2 regions of the Pseudopedobacter beijingensis genome follow, and region 1 is predicted to be linked to the other one. Evidence: riboswitches for the same ligand, from Rfam matches in the RefSeq annotation. Region 1 holds a riboswitch; the other holds the start of a gene.
The links. A riboswitch is a leader RNA that binds a small molecule or an ion and turns the genes downstream of it on or off. The one in region 1 is predicted to bind S-adenosylmethionine.

Region 1 (8,234 bases):
AAAATTATGCAAGGTAATAAAGAAGTAAAACCTGGTTGTTCTTATAACGTATCTGTACCTGCAAACAATACCGGAGCAATAGATACCGATATGCTATTGTGGAGAGGAACCATTGATCAGGAGGGTAACCTGGTATGGGACGAAACAGGTGGCAATCATGGAAAAGAAGCTGGTATGAATATAAATACTGAAAGAGCTACCTACGCTATATGGGATAATGAATTTGGCTGGACAAATGTGGATAGATTCTACAGCGATGCGCGTCCAAAAACACAGATAAAAGTTACCGTACCTTCAGCTTACAATAAAGATAATGCTGGTATATATTTAGCGTATGAAGGCGAGCCTAACGTTCTGGCTCAACTAGACACTTACGACATGCAAGATCATTTCTTCTCTGAGCATTATGGCTTTATCCCTGTAGGCTTAACCTTACACGTAATATTTATGTCTGAAAACAATGGTTCTGTTGCTTACGCTATCAAAAAAGCGACTATTGTTGCTAATGGAACAATAGCTATAGGAACTGAAGATATAAAAACAACTTCTAAAAGCCAGCTGATTAATATGATTAATGCTTTGAACTAATAATAGCTTAAAGACAGATATACAGATTTTTGATTTAGTGGTTTTAAGATGAGGCGGCTCCTGCAATAGGAGTCGCCTTTTTCTTGAAGGTATTAACCTACCAATTCGTGTTTACTTTGAATAGTTAATTTTCCCTGCACTTTTACAGGGTTAGAAATAATATCCAGAACAGGGCAAATAGCATCTACTTGTTGAGCTAGTCTTTCGAGTTTCTCAGGACTCTCATCCGATACAATAATTGTTTCAAACTCTATTTTTTCATAGCCCGGACGAACCGTACTGTCCAAACCTAAAAAACCTTGTAAATTAAGATCTCCTTTAGTTTTTACCGTTACGCTATCTAATTGTATACCTTTTAAAGAAGCCAATGCTCTGTATACAATTGCCTGGCATGAACCTAAAGAAGCTAGTACATATTCTACCGGATTAGGCGCAGCATCTTTACCTCCCAATAACTCTGGCTCATCAAACTTAAACTCAAATTGTCTTACAGTACTCTTTACACTTACACCTTCTTCAAGTACTGAAGTAGCTTCAAAACTTACTTGTGCTTTATCTGCATCTTTTTTTAATTCCTGAATAAGGCTACCTAATGATTGTTTTACGAATTCTGACATTTTTTAATAAATAAAATATAATTGAATGGATAATAACTCCTGAAAATTGCGGAATTTTATTTAGCAGCAACAGCCCCACAGAAATGTGGAGAATTGTACTTTTATAAAAATTAGATTTTAGTACATCTGCATACAGGTACTACAACAACAGCAGGTATTGTTAATAGTTACAAGGCAATCTAATTCTGTGTAGAATGTGATGTTTTTGATTTTCATGATGTCTCTTATTTATATTTTCCCCTCCATTGGGGACAGGAATTAGCACCGTTCAATCTCTTGATGGTTGCCAGTGGGTTATAGAGCCTGTCTCTCGCCACTTCTTTATAAATCAAGACTCTTTTTAGAGAGGTCTTTCAATAATTACGAGGCAAATATAATAATTTGATTGAAATATAAACCTAGTTTAGAATATTTTTTTCAGACAAAATCTTTTGCTGTTTAATAGAACAGTAAACACTCACCCGTATTGAGAAAAACTGATAATTGCTGTACCTATTTTGTCTATATAGAATAGAATTTAGTTATAAAAAAAGCCCGAGAAATTTCTCAGGCTTTTTTTATTTTACCAACCTTGGTTCTGATCAAACTGTGGCATAATATCCATTTCCCTTTGTGGAATAGGGAAAAGCTCATGTTTATTCTTTTTGGTATAACCTGGTGTTGCTACGGCATAATTTGGAGAACCTGCAGTAATCCACCATATTCCTAATCTTTGTGCTGTAGCTTTAACAGTCTCGTAATAAACGCCCCAACGTACTAAATCTAACCTTCTATGGCCTTCAAAAGCTAACTCAAAAGCCCTTTCTTTACGAACAGCGTCTCTAAAACCCTGAACATCTAAACCTGTCGGCACATCAGCTAAATTACTTGCCGCACTTACAGGAAGTCCGTACCCACGTCTGCGAACCATATTAATGGCGGTATAAGCATCATTTGTAGGTCCTTGTTTCCATTCGTTCAATGCTTCTGCATATAACAACAATACATCTGCATAACGTAAAACATACCAGTTAACATTAGATTTATCGTTATTGATTAACTTATTACTTTGTGGAACGTATTTTTCTGTATCCCATTTACCAGGAGTGTAGTTTTGCTTTGCTTTTTGAGCTTTTGTAGGGTCTGCATCATTGGCAGCTGCAGCAGCATCTGTTCCTACCCATAATTGTTTGGTGGGATTGTACTGGTAGTTTGCCACCGAAATATCTCTCCTTAAATCTTCTGGATAGCCTCTCCAGTCTAACACAAAAGTATGTACTACTTTTACGTTTGCAGCATTAGAACCACGCTCTCCTGCTATTGCTGTTGTTCTAACTCCATTCCATTTTCCTATACGTCCCACCGGATCAGAAGCACCGCCTGTAGCTGTTGGATAATAGAAAGAAGCTTCTATTAAACTTTCTGTCGGATTCCAGATACCGGCTCCTGAGTTTTTCCATAACTGCTCGTAATTATCCAGTAAACCATGCTTGTTAGATTCTATTAATATCTGAGCTGTTTTGGCGGCCATCTCCCATTTAGATGCATCTTTCACTGGATAGCCTGCCCATGTAGCATACACCTTTGCCAACAAACCTAACACCGAACCTTTTGATAAACGAAAGCTTTTATTTACCCTTAGTTTATCATCTGTAGCATACGGTAAATTATCTATGGCAAATTTCAAATCCTGCTCTATAAACTCATAAACTTTTACCGGATCTTCCTGCACAAAAGTAGCAGGTGGTTGTTTTGACATAGCCGTATTAGTCATTAATGCAATATTGCCATAACGACGCAACAACTCAAAATAATACAATGCGCGCAAGCCTCTTGCCTCTGCCATGTACACCGTAGCCAGCTCTTTATCTTTACTGGAATAATCAACCATTTTTTGTTCTAAACTCTCCAGAAAATCATTGGCATTGTAGATAGAATTATACAATGTTGCCCATGTTCCCTGTACTTCTGATTGATTGGGAGAGAAAGAGTTGGTAGGTATAATACGAAAATTCTCATTGGTACTACCCTCTACCTGGGCTATATCAGTACCCAGCGTAAACAAAATAGACAGGTTATAACCGTAAACTTCATCAGCTACCATATTACGATAAACACCCAACAACACATTTTCTGCTTCAGCAGCATTCAACATGTACTTATTCTTGTCTATACTTGTTCTAGATTCTTCAGCCAAGTAATCAGAACATGAAGTATTCATCATGAACATGGCCGATGTCAGTATATAAAAAACAACTTTTTTCATTTCTTCTTCGATTTTTAATTAAAACTGAACTTCTAATCCGAATGTAAACACCTTGCTTCTAGGATAAGCTCCCCAGTCCAGCCCCGGAGTCATTGGATTATTACCAGAAGTACTTACCTCCGGATCATAACCACTATATCCCGAAATGGTAAACAGGTTTTGTGCAGATGCAAACACCCTTGCTCTCGACATATAAGCTTTCTTAGACCAATCAACCGGTAAGGTATAACCTAACGAAACGCTCTTTAATCTTAAGAAAGAACCATCTTCAACAAAACGAGAGTAAACATCATTGGTCACATATCCATTTGTAGATGGTACTTTATTAGAAGCATGGGTAGGTGTCCATCTGTCTGCTACTTCTGACAACATATTACGTCTGCCCGAACGAGATTGGGTAGCATATAAACGAGTGGCATTATAAACATCGTTACCATAGTTAAATTGGAACATCACACCTAAATCAATTCCTTTATAATTGAATGTATTGGTAAAACCTCCATACCATTTTGGTATAGCATTTCCAATAACCGTACGGTCTTTGGTGGTAATTACACCATCTCCATCCTGATCTTTATATTTCACCATACCAGGTGCCAGATTGGTCAGACGCGCATTATTGGTTACTCCGTCCTTTAACACCAATTTCCCATCCGGTGTAGTGTTAAAATCACTATGTTGATAGATACCATCAAACTCGTAACCGTATATCAAACCCAAAGATTGTCCAACAATAGCTGCGTAATCATATTCTGTAAAATTGCTATCAAAACCAGAACGTGAATACATTGCATTAACTCCTGATTGTAACGATACCAGCTTATTATCAATAAAGGATATATTGAAGTTAGTTTCCCACGAAAAATCTTTCTTGATAATAGGTTTACCTGTAATGCTTAACTCCACACCTTTATTTCTGATTTTTCCAATATTCTGATATTGAGAAGAGAAACCAGTAACTTGCGCCAGTGATTGCGCTAACAAAAGATCTTTAGTGTCTTTAATAAAGAAATCTGTAACCAAGGTTAAACGATTATTCAAAAAACCCCAATCAATTCCCATATTAACAGTAGAAGAACCTTCCCATTTCAGGTTTTCATTTCTTAATTGTTTTGGCGTTAAAACGGTATATATAGAATTACCTATACCATATTTAACAGGATCGTACAAATCCAATGATAAGTAGTTTGGTATACGGTCGTTACCAACTACACCCCATCCTAAACGAAGTTTTAAATCAGAAATAGCTCTGATGTCTTTAATAAAATCTTCCTGAGAAATACGCCATGCTGCTGCAAAAGATGGGAAATATCCCCATTTGTTTTTATCAGAAAACACGGTCGAACCATCAGCCCTCATCGTTGCTGTAAACAAATATTTATTATCGTAGTTGTAATTTGCCCTAGCAAAGAATGATAAAAGCTTTTTATCGTAATAATCTGTAGATACTTTACTTGGTGTAGCCCCCACTCCCAAATTATCGTTTCCTAAATTATCAAACGGAAAATCCATGGCCTGACCTAACAAATATTCTGAACTGCTGAAAGATGTTTCCTGACCTAACATAATATCATATTGATTTTTCTTATCGATCTTTTTCTTCCAGGTCAGGTTATTGTAATTAGTCCATCTAACGTTTTTACCCATCTGTGTTTGTCCATAAGGTTTTTGTCCATTACGATACGCCTCTTTAGAACCATTTTTGTAAAACAGGTCATTACGTGTATTCGTGGTATTATAAGTCCCCGCCGAACGGAAAGTTAAACCTTTCATAATTTCCCAGTTAACAGAGAGGTTAGTAGACCACTGTTCCGAACCCCTGTTATTTACTACAGATTGTGTTTGCATTACCGGGTTTACCTGTGCCAAACTTGTTCCATCTTCTAACATCTCGGGGTCAATGGCTGTGGTCAACAATGTTTCGTCATCTATCTTTAATCCACCGGTAGGACGAGCACTCAGAATTTGAGCCAACATATTAAAACGTCCATTATCTGCCGTTGTACCTACACCAGATCTATTTGTTTTACCATAATTAATGGCAGCATCAACAGTTATTTGCTTTATTAGTTTTTGGTTAATTCTCATTTTAGCAGTAGTTCTTCCAAACCCGCTGTTATTGAAAATTCCGTTCTCGTCATATTTATTTAAAGAGAAATTGTATTTAGTATTTTCTACACCTCCACTTACGCTTAGGTTATGGTCATTAGACCAGGTAGGTCTAAAGGTTTCATCTTGCCAATCTATACCACCAACACCTATATAATCTTCTGCTGATTGATACTTGTAAGGATTTCCATTATCATCCATCCCTGGTTTGTAATAAGTACCAGCATAAGCGCTGTTTACATCTGCCTGTAATTTCACGAACTCGTAAGGACTTAGTACATCTAATTTATTCGCTATCTGACGATTAGTACTTGCTACTGAATAGGCTATTTTTGGTTTGCCTATCTTACCTGATTTAGTGGTAATCAACACGACACCATTAGCTGCCCTTGCTCCATAAATAGCTGACGCTGATGCATCCTTTAGTACTTCCATAGACTCTATATCTGCATTAGAAATAAAGTTAAGATCACTAACCTCAAAACCATCTACGATATAAAGCGGAGAAGAATCTCCGGTTAAAGTACCAATACCGCGGATATTAACATTAAATCCAGATCCCGGCTCGCCATCATACTGCGTAATCTGTACACCCGCTACTTTACCGCCTATTGCCGCCAGAACAGAACCTGATTTAAAACCTTCTACATCTTTTCCCTTTAAAGATGATACAGAACCTGTCACATCTTCACGTTTAGCGGTTCCATATCCCACCACCACAACTTCCTGTAAAAATGCAGTTTCGGGTTGCATCCTCAGAATAAGATCATTTTGGCTTCCCACACGAATAGCTTGTTCTATAAAACCTACATAGGTAACCATTAAAGTTTCGCCCTGTGGCACCTTCAATGAGAAAGTTCCATTCTCACCTGTTGATGTTTTACTGGTTTTGCCAATAACCGAGATAGTAGCTCCTTTTAACGGAGCCCCTTTATCGTCCAGCACCTTACCTCTTAAGGTTACCTGTTGTTGTGCATAAATATTGATACAGCACATCAAGGCCAAAACGGACATGATGAGCTGTTTATACACTCCTGCGTTATTTATCATATTATAATACATTGCTGTTCCTTTCTAAAATTTCGTATCAAACCATAAAACAATTGGGAATATTTGACCTCCATTATTTATGCTATTCGCCGCATTATCATTTGCAAATGTGATTTGCCCAGTCATTACACCATTTGCGGGTTGACCATCAGCAATCCATCTATTCGGATTAACCACTACACTATAGTTATTCGGAGCAACGTATGCTAAAGGCAAACTAAGATTATCTGCATTGCTATAATAGGAAACCGGGTCTTTAGAGCCATAATTTGGATTAACACCTTTTACAGCAGCATAGTTATCCCACAGAAGACCTAAAAAAAGATCTGCTGGCGATGGTGGATTAGTTAATTGCCCACTCACATGGTTACCAAAGAAATTATAATAATTGAAGTTACGTCTATAGTCCATAAAAAATTTGGACATATTGCTAATACCTGTAATAGTTGGTGCTACGGATCTTCCTCCCGAATTTGGATTGACTTGAAAAACAAACGGTGAATACTCAACCAATGCTTTTTCTGTACTATTAGGTACTGCTACCGGCTCCGAATTATGGAAAAAGACAGGTGTCTGAACCGAAAATTCTGAAGGTGTACCTTTACCTGCAGTAACTGTAACCATAAATATACCACAGTTTGCCGCATTGATAGTTCCTATCGTAATAACACCTGTAGAGGCATCGATAGTTGTACCAGTTGATTGCTGTATACCTCTGATTTCATAAGTTAAGCTAATACCTGAACCTGCATCTGTAACAGGAACTTTGCTCTTAAAGCCTGATGTAGCGGTACCCGCAGCTATACGGAATTGATTCGCATAGTTCTCAGCTGGCGTAAGATTCAGGTTATTGCCATATCTTACATACGTAAAATAATTAGGGTTTGCAGCTACAGTTAATGTAAACGAAGCTGTTGTTTCCCCTTTAGGATTGCTTGCTTTCACTTTTACGGTATAAGTCCCCATAGGAATGGTATTTCCTTTTACAGCGCTGATTACGCCTTGATTATTCAGGGTTATTTTTCCTTGCAATGCTGCAGGAAGATCTACAAAACCGAAATTCACTTCGTCTCCTTTGAAAGCGGCATCAGGACTTACAGAGAAAGCAACTGCTTGTGTAGCATTCTTATTTTGGTAAGTAAAACTCTGTATCGGTTCTATAAATTCTACCACATCCAGTTCAAATACATTGGCAAAATCTACTCCTGTCTGGTCGTATACATTTTTTACATTTACACTAATTTTATATTGCTGTCCAGATGTAAGCCCATGGTTTTCTGCCACAGAAATAACACCTGTCTGCGCATTAATGGTAATCTTATTAGTGGCCGGACTGATACTTTTAATACTGTACTGTACATTATCTAAAGAACCCTTTAGTGTTGGAGCCTTGCTGGTATAAGAGGTTTTTCCGCTTAAAGCCGACTCTTCTTCTAATTTACCTAAAGCCGGATCGTAAGTTAAACCCAATGGCTTAGAAGTAATATCTATTTCAACAGCATTTTCAAAAATCCCCTCATCTTCTCCCGAAGCACCTGTAGTCAACTTTAAAGAAAGCACATATTTACCTGGTAATAAGCCGGCATCTCCTCTTACTATAGAAATTACCCCTGTTGATGAAATTG
Region 2 (8,234 bases), on a different contig from region 1:
GGTTCTATGAAAGAAAAAACAGCTTAAACATTTTTACCCTGTATTCTCACCGCATTCAGGATAGCCACTAAAGCAACACCTACATCGGCAATAACCGCCTCCCATAAAGTGGCCACACCTCCGGCACCTAACACCAATACAATAACTTTAACAACCATGGCCAAAACTATATTTTGCCAAACAATACTTCTGGTGATCTTCCCTATTTTAATAGCCGAAATAATTTTGGTAATGTTATCATTCTGGATAACCACATCAGCCGTTTCTATTGCTGCATCGCTTCCCAAACCTCCCATGGCAATCCCTACATCTGCCAGTGCCAATACAGGAGCATCGTTTATTCCATCACCCACAAAAGCCAACTTTCTTCCTTCACTTTTCAGTTTATCCACATGTTTAACCTTTCCTTCAGGCAATAAATCTCCATAAGCATAATCTATATGCAGTACCTTTGCCACTTCGTTAACCACAGATTGCTTATCGCCGCTAAGCATAACAGTTTTTAAGCCCAGCTTATGCATATCTGCAATAGCCTGCGAAGCCTCGGACTTAATCTCATCCGCGATAGTTATATAACCGGCAAACTGGTCATTTATAGCTACAACAACTATCGTATCAACAATTTCCTCTATAGATTTATCGTAACTGATATTAAACTTCTTCAATAGCTTTAGGTTTCCCGCTAATACAACTTCACCATTAATGGTTGCCTTTAACCCATGCCCCGCTATTTCCTCAACCTGTTCAATAGTGTATCCGCTCACCTTCCCGGCATATTCTTTAATCGCTTCTGCAATAGGATGGTTAGATTTACTTTCTATAGTTGCCACTATCTCTACAAACTTTCTTTCGTCCATCTCAACCGCATGTACACGGTTAATTTTAAATACCCCTTTGGTTAGGGTACCTGTTTTATCCATCACGACAGTGTCTATCTCAGTTACCGCATCCAGATAATTTCCCCCTTTAAAAAGAATTCCCTGTTTAGATGCCAGACCTATACCGCCAAAATAGCCCAAAGGAATAGATACCACCAAGGCACAAGGGCAACTAATTACCAAAAACACCAATGCCCTGTAAAACCAGGTTTGGAAAGAGTAATCAGCCACAAACAACATAGGTAATACAACTACCAATACCGCCAGAGCAAAAACCACAGGAGTATATACCTTTGCAAATTTTGATATAAAAAGCTGTGTTTGAGATTTTCTGGCCTGCGCATCCTGCACCATTTCCAACACCTTGCTTAACTTACTATCTCTAAAAGCAGTAGTCACTTTAATATCACAAACCGTTGCCAGATTAATCATCCCTGCCAAAACAGTTTCACCCTGCTTTTTATTATCAGGCACACTTTCTCCCGTTAGGGCAGCTGTATTAAAAGTTGCTTTTTCAGAAATCAATTCCCCATCCAAAGCCACCTTCTCACCTGCTTTAACCTGTATAACCTCGCCTATAGATACATCTTTGGGGTTTACAGTTTCTATTTTACCGTTCCTCACAACATCTACAGCATCAGGACGCACATCCAGCAAAGCCTTAATATTACCCTTTGCCCGCTTAACCGCCCGTTCCTGAAACCATTCGCCAATAGAATAAAACACCATTACAGCAACTCCTTCGCTATAAGAGCCAATGGAAAATGCGCCAATAGTGGCCACGCTCATTAAAAAGAATTCGTTAAAAAAATCAAACCTCTTGGCTTTTCTCCATGCCAGGTCCAGCACGGAGTATCCCGATAAAAGATAAGCCGCACCATATATAAGTAATTCGGTAATATTATTAAACCGAATATGAAAACCGTATTCCAATACCTGCATAGTTACCAATACAAGTAACGCTACCAGAAGCTGCCAATTATTTAGACCGTGATCATGGTCATGATCGTGGCTATGATTGTGATTATGTTCTGTCATAAATAAAATTATTAGTACTTATTTACAACAAAAGTAGGTTATAATCAGGTGCAATACTATTGCATTCTAATGAACCGTACACTTGGCACAGGTTCCCTTTACCACCAGATTCACTTCCTGAGACAAGAAATAATCAGGCAATACAATAGCAGGTATTTTTGTTTTCGGAAGACAGGAAGTTTCTAAACAAGTATTACAATAAAAATGGACATGCACATGGTTGTGATTATCTGCATCACAACTATCGTCACACATAGCAAACTTTTGGGTTCCCGTACCATCATCAATACTGTGCAGCAAACCATTCTTCTCAAACGTTTTTAACGTTCTGTAAATAGTTATCCGGTCTGCCGGATGCATAAGTTTTTCAAGTTCATTTAAAGAAACAGCCTTATCTTGCTCTACCAAACATTGCACAGTCAACAAGCGCATCGCTGTGGGCTTAATATTTTTCTGCTCTAATAACGTTTCTAACTCTTTCATTGCATAAAAAACAAATAACTTAAAAATTAGTTTCTAATAGAAATGTAACCAAAAAAATTTCGCCAATAATCCGCATCCACCTAATTTTATTTGGAATAGCTATTTAAAATTTGGTTTTCACCAAATTATATTGCAAATTTGCATTGCTTATAAAGAAAGACGGAGGGATTAGACCCGATGAAGTCTTAGCAACCTGTGCTTACAAGGTGCTACGTTCTACTCAGTTAAAATACAAAAATATAACTGGGAAAGATAAGTGAAAGTCAACGGACTACAACACATACCGACTTTTCTTCATTAAGCTTTTAACGAATAACAATGTACATAAATTGATACTGCTTTCATTTTAAGTCTCGATTTATTGCTTTTGTTTGACGATGTGCATTTTATGAATATCAGAGAAGAACTTAAAAAGCGTATCCTGGTGATTGATGGAGCCATGGGTACTATGATCCAAAACTACAAGCTGACTGAAAGTGATTTCAGGGGCGAAAGGTTTAAAAACCATCCTTGCGATGTGAAAGGCAATAATGATATGCTGAACCTGACAAGGCCAGATATTATTAAAGAAATACACAAAGCTTACTTGTTGGCCGGAACCGACATTATCGAGACCAATACGTTCAGTACGCAACGTATTTCTATGGCCGATTATCGGATGGAAGACCTTTCCTATGAACTGAGCTATGAAGGCGCCCGTATAGCCAAAGAAGCCGCTATGGAAATAACGGCTTTAACACCAGACCGTCCCCGTTTTGTTGCAGGAGCCATTGGTCCAACCAACAGAACACTCTCCATTTCGCCAAACGTAAACGACCCTGGATACAGAGCCATTACATTTGACGAGCTTGAAGATGCCTATTACGAACAAATAAGAGGACTGGTAGATGGCGGCGCCGATGTGTTACTGGTTGAAACCATCTTTGATACCTTAAATGCCAAGGCTGCTATTTTTGCTATCAAAAAATACGAAGCAATTATTGGAAGAAAGATCGAGATCATGATCTCCGGAACCATAACTGATGCTTCGGGTCGTACACTATCAGGACAAACTACCGAGGCTTTCTGGAACTCTGTACGCCATGGCGATTTATTATCAATTGGGCTAAACTGTGCTTTAGGGGCAAAAGATATGCGTCCATACATTCAAGAACTTTCTGAGCTGGCAGATGTGTACGTATCTGCCTACCCCAATGCAGGTCTTCCTAATGAGTTCGGACAATACGATGAAACGCCGGTTGAAACCGCCTCTCTTCTGGACGACTTCCTTGGATCAGGATTTCTGAATATTGTGGGTGGCTGTTGTGGTACAACACCAGATCACATTCAGAAAATTGCAGAAGCCGCAGCAAAATACCCCGCAAGAAAGCCTGCGGTACAGCAACCTTTTCTACGCTTGTCTGGTTTAGAGGCCGTTAACATACAGCCCGACAGCATATTTGTGAATATTGGCGAAAGAACCAACATTACCGGATCTCCAAAATTCTCCAAACTTATTTTAAGTGGCGATTTTGAAGCAGCTTTATCCGTAGCTCGTCAGCAGGTGGAAGGTGGTGCGCAGGTTATAGACGTTAACATGGACGAAGGTATGCTTGACTCTGAAGCTGCCATGACGAAGTTTCTAAATCTTATTGGTGCAGAACCCGACATCTGTAAACTCCCCATCATGGTAGATTCATCCAAATGGAGCGTTATAGAAGCCGGATTAAAATGTTTACAGGGAAAAGGCATTGTTAACTCCATTTCTTTAAAAGAAGGAGAAGAGGTTTTTAAAGCACATGCCCAAACCATTAAACAGTATGGTGCCGCCTCTGTAGTGATGGCATTTGACGAAAACGGACAAGCCGACAACTTTGAAAGACGGATAGAAATCTGTAAAAGATCTTACGACATATTGGTTAACGAAGTAGGTTTTGCACCGCAAGATATCATCTTCGATCCCAACATCTTAACCGTAGGAACAGGCTTAGAAGAACATGCCAATTATGCGGTAGACTTTATTAACGCTACACGTTGGATCAAAGAAAATCTTCCCCATGCAAAAGTGAGTGGAGGGGTTTCCAATATTTCATTCTCTTTCAGAGGGAACAATCCCGTTCGTGAAGCCATGCACTCCGCATTTCTTTTCCACGCTATCAGAGCAGGCTTAGACATGGGGATTGTAAATGCCGGAATGCTGGAAGTTTACGAAGAGATAGACCCCGAGCTGCTGGTAAAAGTAGAGGATGTTTTATTAAACCGTCGTCCAGATGCCACCGAAATATTGGTAGACTTTGCAGAAACCGTTAAAAATAAAGGAAAAACAATAGTCAAAGACGAAGAATGGCGAAAAGGATCAGTAGAAGAAAGGCTATCACATGCTTTGGTAAAAGGCATAGTAGCCCATATAGATGAAGATGTTGAAGAAGCCCGTTTAAAATATGCAAGACCTTTAGAAATTATAGAAGGCCCCTTAATGGACGGGATGGGTGTGGTAGGAGACCTGTTTGGTTCCGGTAAAATGTTCTTACCACAAGTTGTAAAATCTGCCCGGGTAATGAAAAAAGCCGTAGCCATTCTGCTTCCCTACATCGAAGCAGAAAAAGTAGAAGGCGAAAGCAGTTCGGCCGGAAAAGTATTAATGGCTACCGTAAAAGGCGATGTACATGATATTGGTAAGAATATAGTAGGCGTAGTACTGGCCTGTAATAACTTCGAAGTAATAGATTTGGGTGTAATGGTTCCCGCATCAACCATTTTAGATGAAGCAAAAAAACACAAGGTAGACATTATTGGATGCAGCGGGTTAATTACACCATCGCTGGATGAAATGGTGCATGTAGCTAAAGAAATGGAACGCGAAGGCTTTAGTATTCCTCTGATGATTGGTGGCGCAACCACATCCAGAATACATACCGCTGTTAAAATAGATCCCAATTATAACGGAACCGTTATACATGTTTTAGATGCGTCAAGAAGTGTTACCGTATGCAGCAATTTGCTAAATCCGGCAACCAAAGAAGATTACAAAAAACAAATCAAAGAAGATTACGAAAAAACAAGAGATAATTATAACAAGAAAAAGGTCGACAAATCTTTAAAACCAATAAATGATGCCCGTAAAGAACAGTTTAAAATAGACTGGTCGGCTCCTTTACCTAAAGCACCAAACTTTATTGGAACAAAAACAATAGACAGCTACCCTTTAGAGGAATTATTACCTTATATAGACTGGACTCCTTTTTTCCATGCATGGGAATTAAGAGGTGCCTATCCAAGAATTTTAGAAGACAAAACCGTTGGCCCCGAAGCGAAAAAACTATTTGACGATGCACAAAATTTATTGAAACGTATTGTAGACAATAAATTATTAACTGCAAAAGCCGTATTCGGAATATGGCCTGCCAATAGTATTGGAGATGATATTGTACTAAATGTTGATGGCAAAGACATTACCATACATACTTTAAGGCAACAGGTAGAAAAACCTGCCGGAGAACCTTACTTTGCATTATCAGACTTTATTGCACCTAAAGAAACAGGCTTGCAGGATTATTTTGGAGGATTTGCAGTATCTACAGGTTTTGGCTGCGATGAACTGGTTGCCGAATTTGAAAGCGACCATGATGACTACAATAGTATTATGACCAAGGCTCTGGCAGACAGATTAGCCGAAGCATTTGCCGAAAAGTTACACGAACTCGTAAGAACAGAACATTGGGGTTATTCTACCACAGAAAACCTGTCTAACGAAGAACTTATTAAAGAGAAATACCAGGGTATACGCCCTGCACCCGGCTATCCGGCCTGTCCGGACCATACCGAAAAACGTATTCTTTTTGATTTGTTAGATGTAGAAAGTAAAACAGGCTTGTATTTAACAGAAAGCTTTGCCATGTATCCTACTGCCGCAGTAAGTGGATATTACTTTGCACATCCACAATCAAAATACTTTGGAGTAGGCAAAATTGCTAAAGATCAGGTAGAAGATTATGCCCAACGGAAAGGCATGGATCTGGAAACAACAGAAAAATGGCTAAGCCCTAATTTGGGATATTAACAAACAATCTCTTAATCTAAAAACATGAAAATAGTAGACCATATAAAAAACGCCAATGGAAAAACATTATTTTCTTTCGAACTATTACCACCGGTAAAAGGTCAGGGAATACAATCTATATACAATGCCATTGACCCGCTAATGGAATTTAAACCTCCGTTTATAGATGTAACCTATCATCGGGAAGACTACATTTACAAACAATTAGATAACGGATTACTGGAAAAAGTATCCTACCGGAAACGGCCTGGAACAGTAGCTATATGTGCAGCTATCATGAACAAATACAAAGTAGATGCTGTACCGCACCTTATCTGTGGGGGTTTTACCAAAGAAGAAACAGAAAATGCATTAATTGATCTTCAGTTTTTAGGTATAGATAATGTTCTGGTTTTACGTGGCGATGCCAGACATGCAGATCCATCTTTTATTCCAACTCCCGGCGGACATGCCTACGCATCTGAACTATTGTTACAAGTAAAAAACCATAATCAGGGCATTTATCTGCATGAAAACGTGACAGCAGAAACAGAAAGTGATTTCTGTATAGGCATTGCAGCTTATCCGGAAAAACATTTTGAAGCCCCTAACCTCTCTTCAGATTTTAAATATCTGAAACAAAAAGTAGATGCCGGTGCCGACTTTATTGTAACCCAGATGTTTTTTGACAATCAAAAGTATTTCGACTTTGTAAACAAATGCCGGGAAAACGGAATAACCATCCCTATTATTCCCGGATTAAAACCCATAAGTACCTTAAACCAACTGGTTAATCTCCCTAAAATATTCCATATAGATTTACCAGAGGATTTAGTAGAATCCGTTCAGGCATGCAAAAACAATACACAAGTAAAACAGGTAGGAACAGAGTTTATGATACAACAGTGTAAAGAACTGATTAAATTTGGCGCTCCGGTATTACACTTCTATACCATGGGAAAACCAGAGCAAACAAAACAAATTGCAGAAGCTGTTTTTTAACATACCAAAGGAGTAAAATTTGTCGTTCTGAACTTCTCGAATTGAGTTAGGAACAAGCTGTTTCGGGACCTAAGACATGGCTATTTAGTCCTATGACAATAGATTCCCAATTCATCAGAGGTGACGAAAGCTTTTTGAGACAGCTCCTTTTTATTTGTGACACAAATCACTTCAATTCCAATTATAATTAAAGATTTTTGGATATTTACTATAACATCAACAAACCCAAATCATGAGAGTCGCCTTTTTCAGTACAAAATCATACGATAAAGAATATTTCAAAAAACATTCAAGACGTTACAAACACGATATTATTTTTTACGAAACCAGCCTATCAGAAAAAACAGTAAACTTGGCCGAAGGCTGCGAAGCCGTATGCGTATTTGTTAACGACCATATTGATGAAAATACCATAACCGCTTTGTCTAAAATTGGAATTAAAGGGATTTTATTAAGATGTGCAGGGTATAACAACGTCAATCTGGAGGCCGCAAAAAAGCAAGGGATCAAAGTTTTAAGAGTTCCCGCTTATTCTCCGGAATCTGTAGCAGAACACTCTTTGGCTTTGATTATGACTCTTAACCGGAAAACCCACAAAGCCTTTAACCGGGTTCGCGAGAATAACTTTTCTATCGAACATCTTGTCGGCTTCAATCTTTTTGAAAAAACTGTAGGTGTAGTAGGTACCGGGTTAATAGGTCAGGCATTTGCCAAAATAATGCTTGGGTTTGGCAGCAAAGTTATTGCATTTGATGTTTACGAGAACGAAGAGCTCAAGAAAAAAGGCGTACGTTATGTATCGCTGGACGAACTTT

Region 2: it holds a riboswitch for S-adenosylmethionine, as region 1 does, so the genes downstream of both, metH (methionine synthase) here and ACFSAH_RS07375 (OsmC family protein) in region 1, are expected to answer to the same signal.

The regions. Positions count from the first base shown of each region.
Region 1 is NZ_JBHUDG010000006.1:8,991-17,224, forward strand. Features, by position in the region: gene ACFSAH_RS07370 (hypothetical protein) at 1-588, shown strand, start outside; gene ACFSAH_RS07375 (OsmC family protein) at 681-1,205, opposite strand; SAM riboswitch class I at 1,431-1,535, opposite strand; gene ACFSAH_RS07380 (RagB/SusD family nutrient uptake outer membrane protein) at 1,768-3,450, opposite strand; gene ACFSAH_RS07385 (SusC/RagA family TonB-linked outer membrane protein) at 3,469-6,609, opposite strand; gene ACFSAH_RS07390 (surface glycan-binding family protein) at 6,634-8,234, opposite strand, start outside.
Region 2 is NZ_JBHUDG010000003.1:28,170-36,403, forward strand. Features, by position in the region: gene ACFSAH_RS02240 (heavy metal translocating P-type ATPase) at 24-1,916, opposite strand; gene ACFSAH_RS02245 (Fur family transcriptional regulator) at 1,983-2,399, opposite strand; SAM riboswitch class I at 2,544-2,658, shown strand; gene metH (methionine synthase) at 2,788-6,438, shown strand; gene metF (methylenetetrahydrofolate reductase [NAD(P)H]) at 6,463-7,419, shown strand; gene ACFSAH_RS02260 (2-hydroxyacid dehydrogenase) at 7,652-8,234, shown strand, end outside.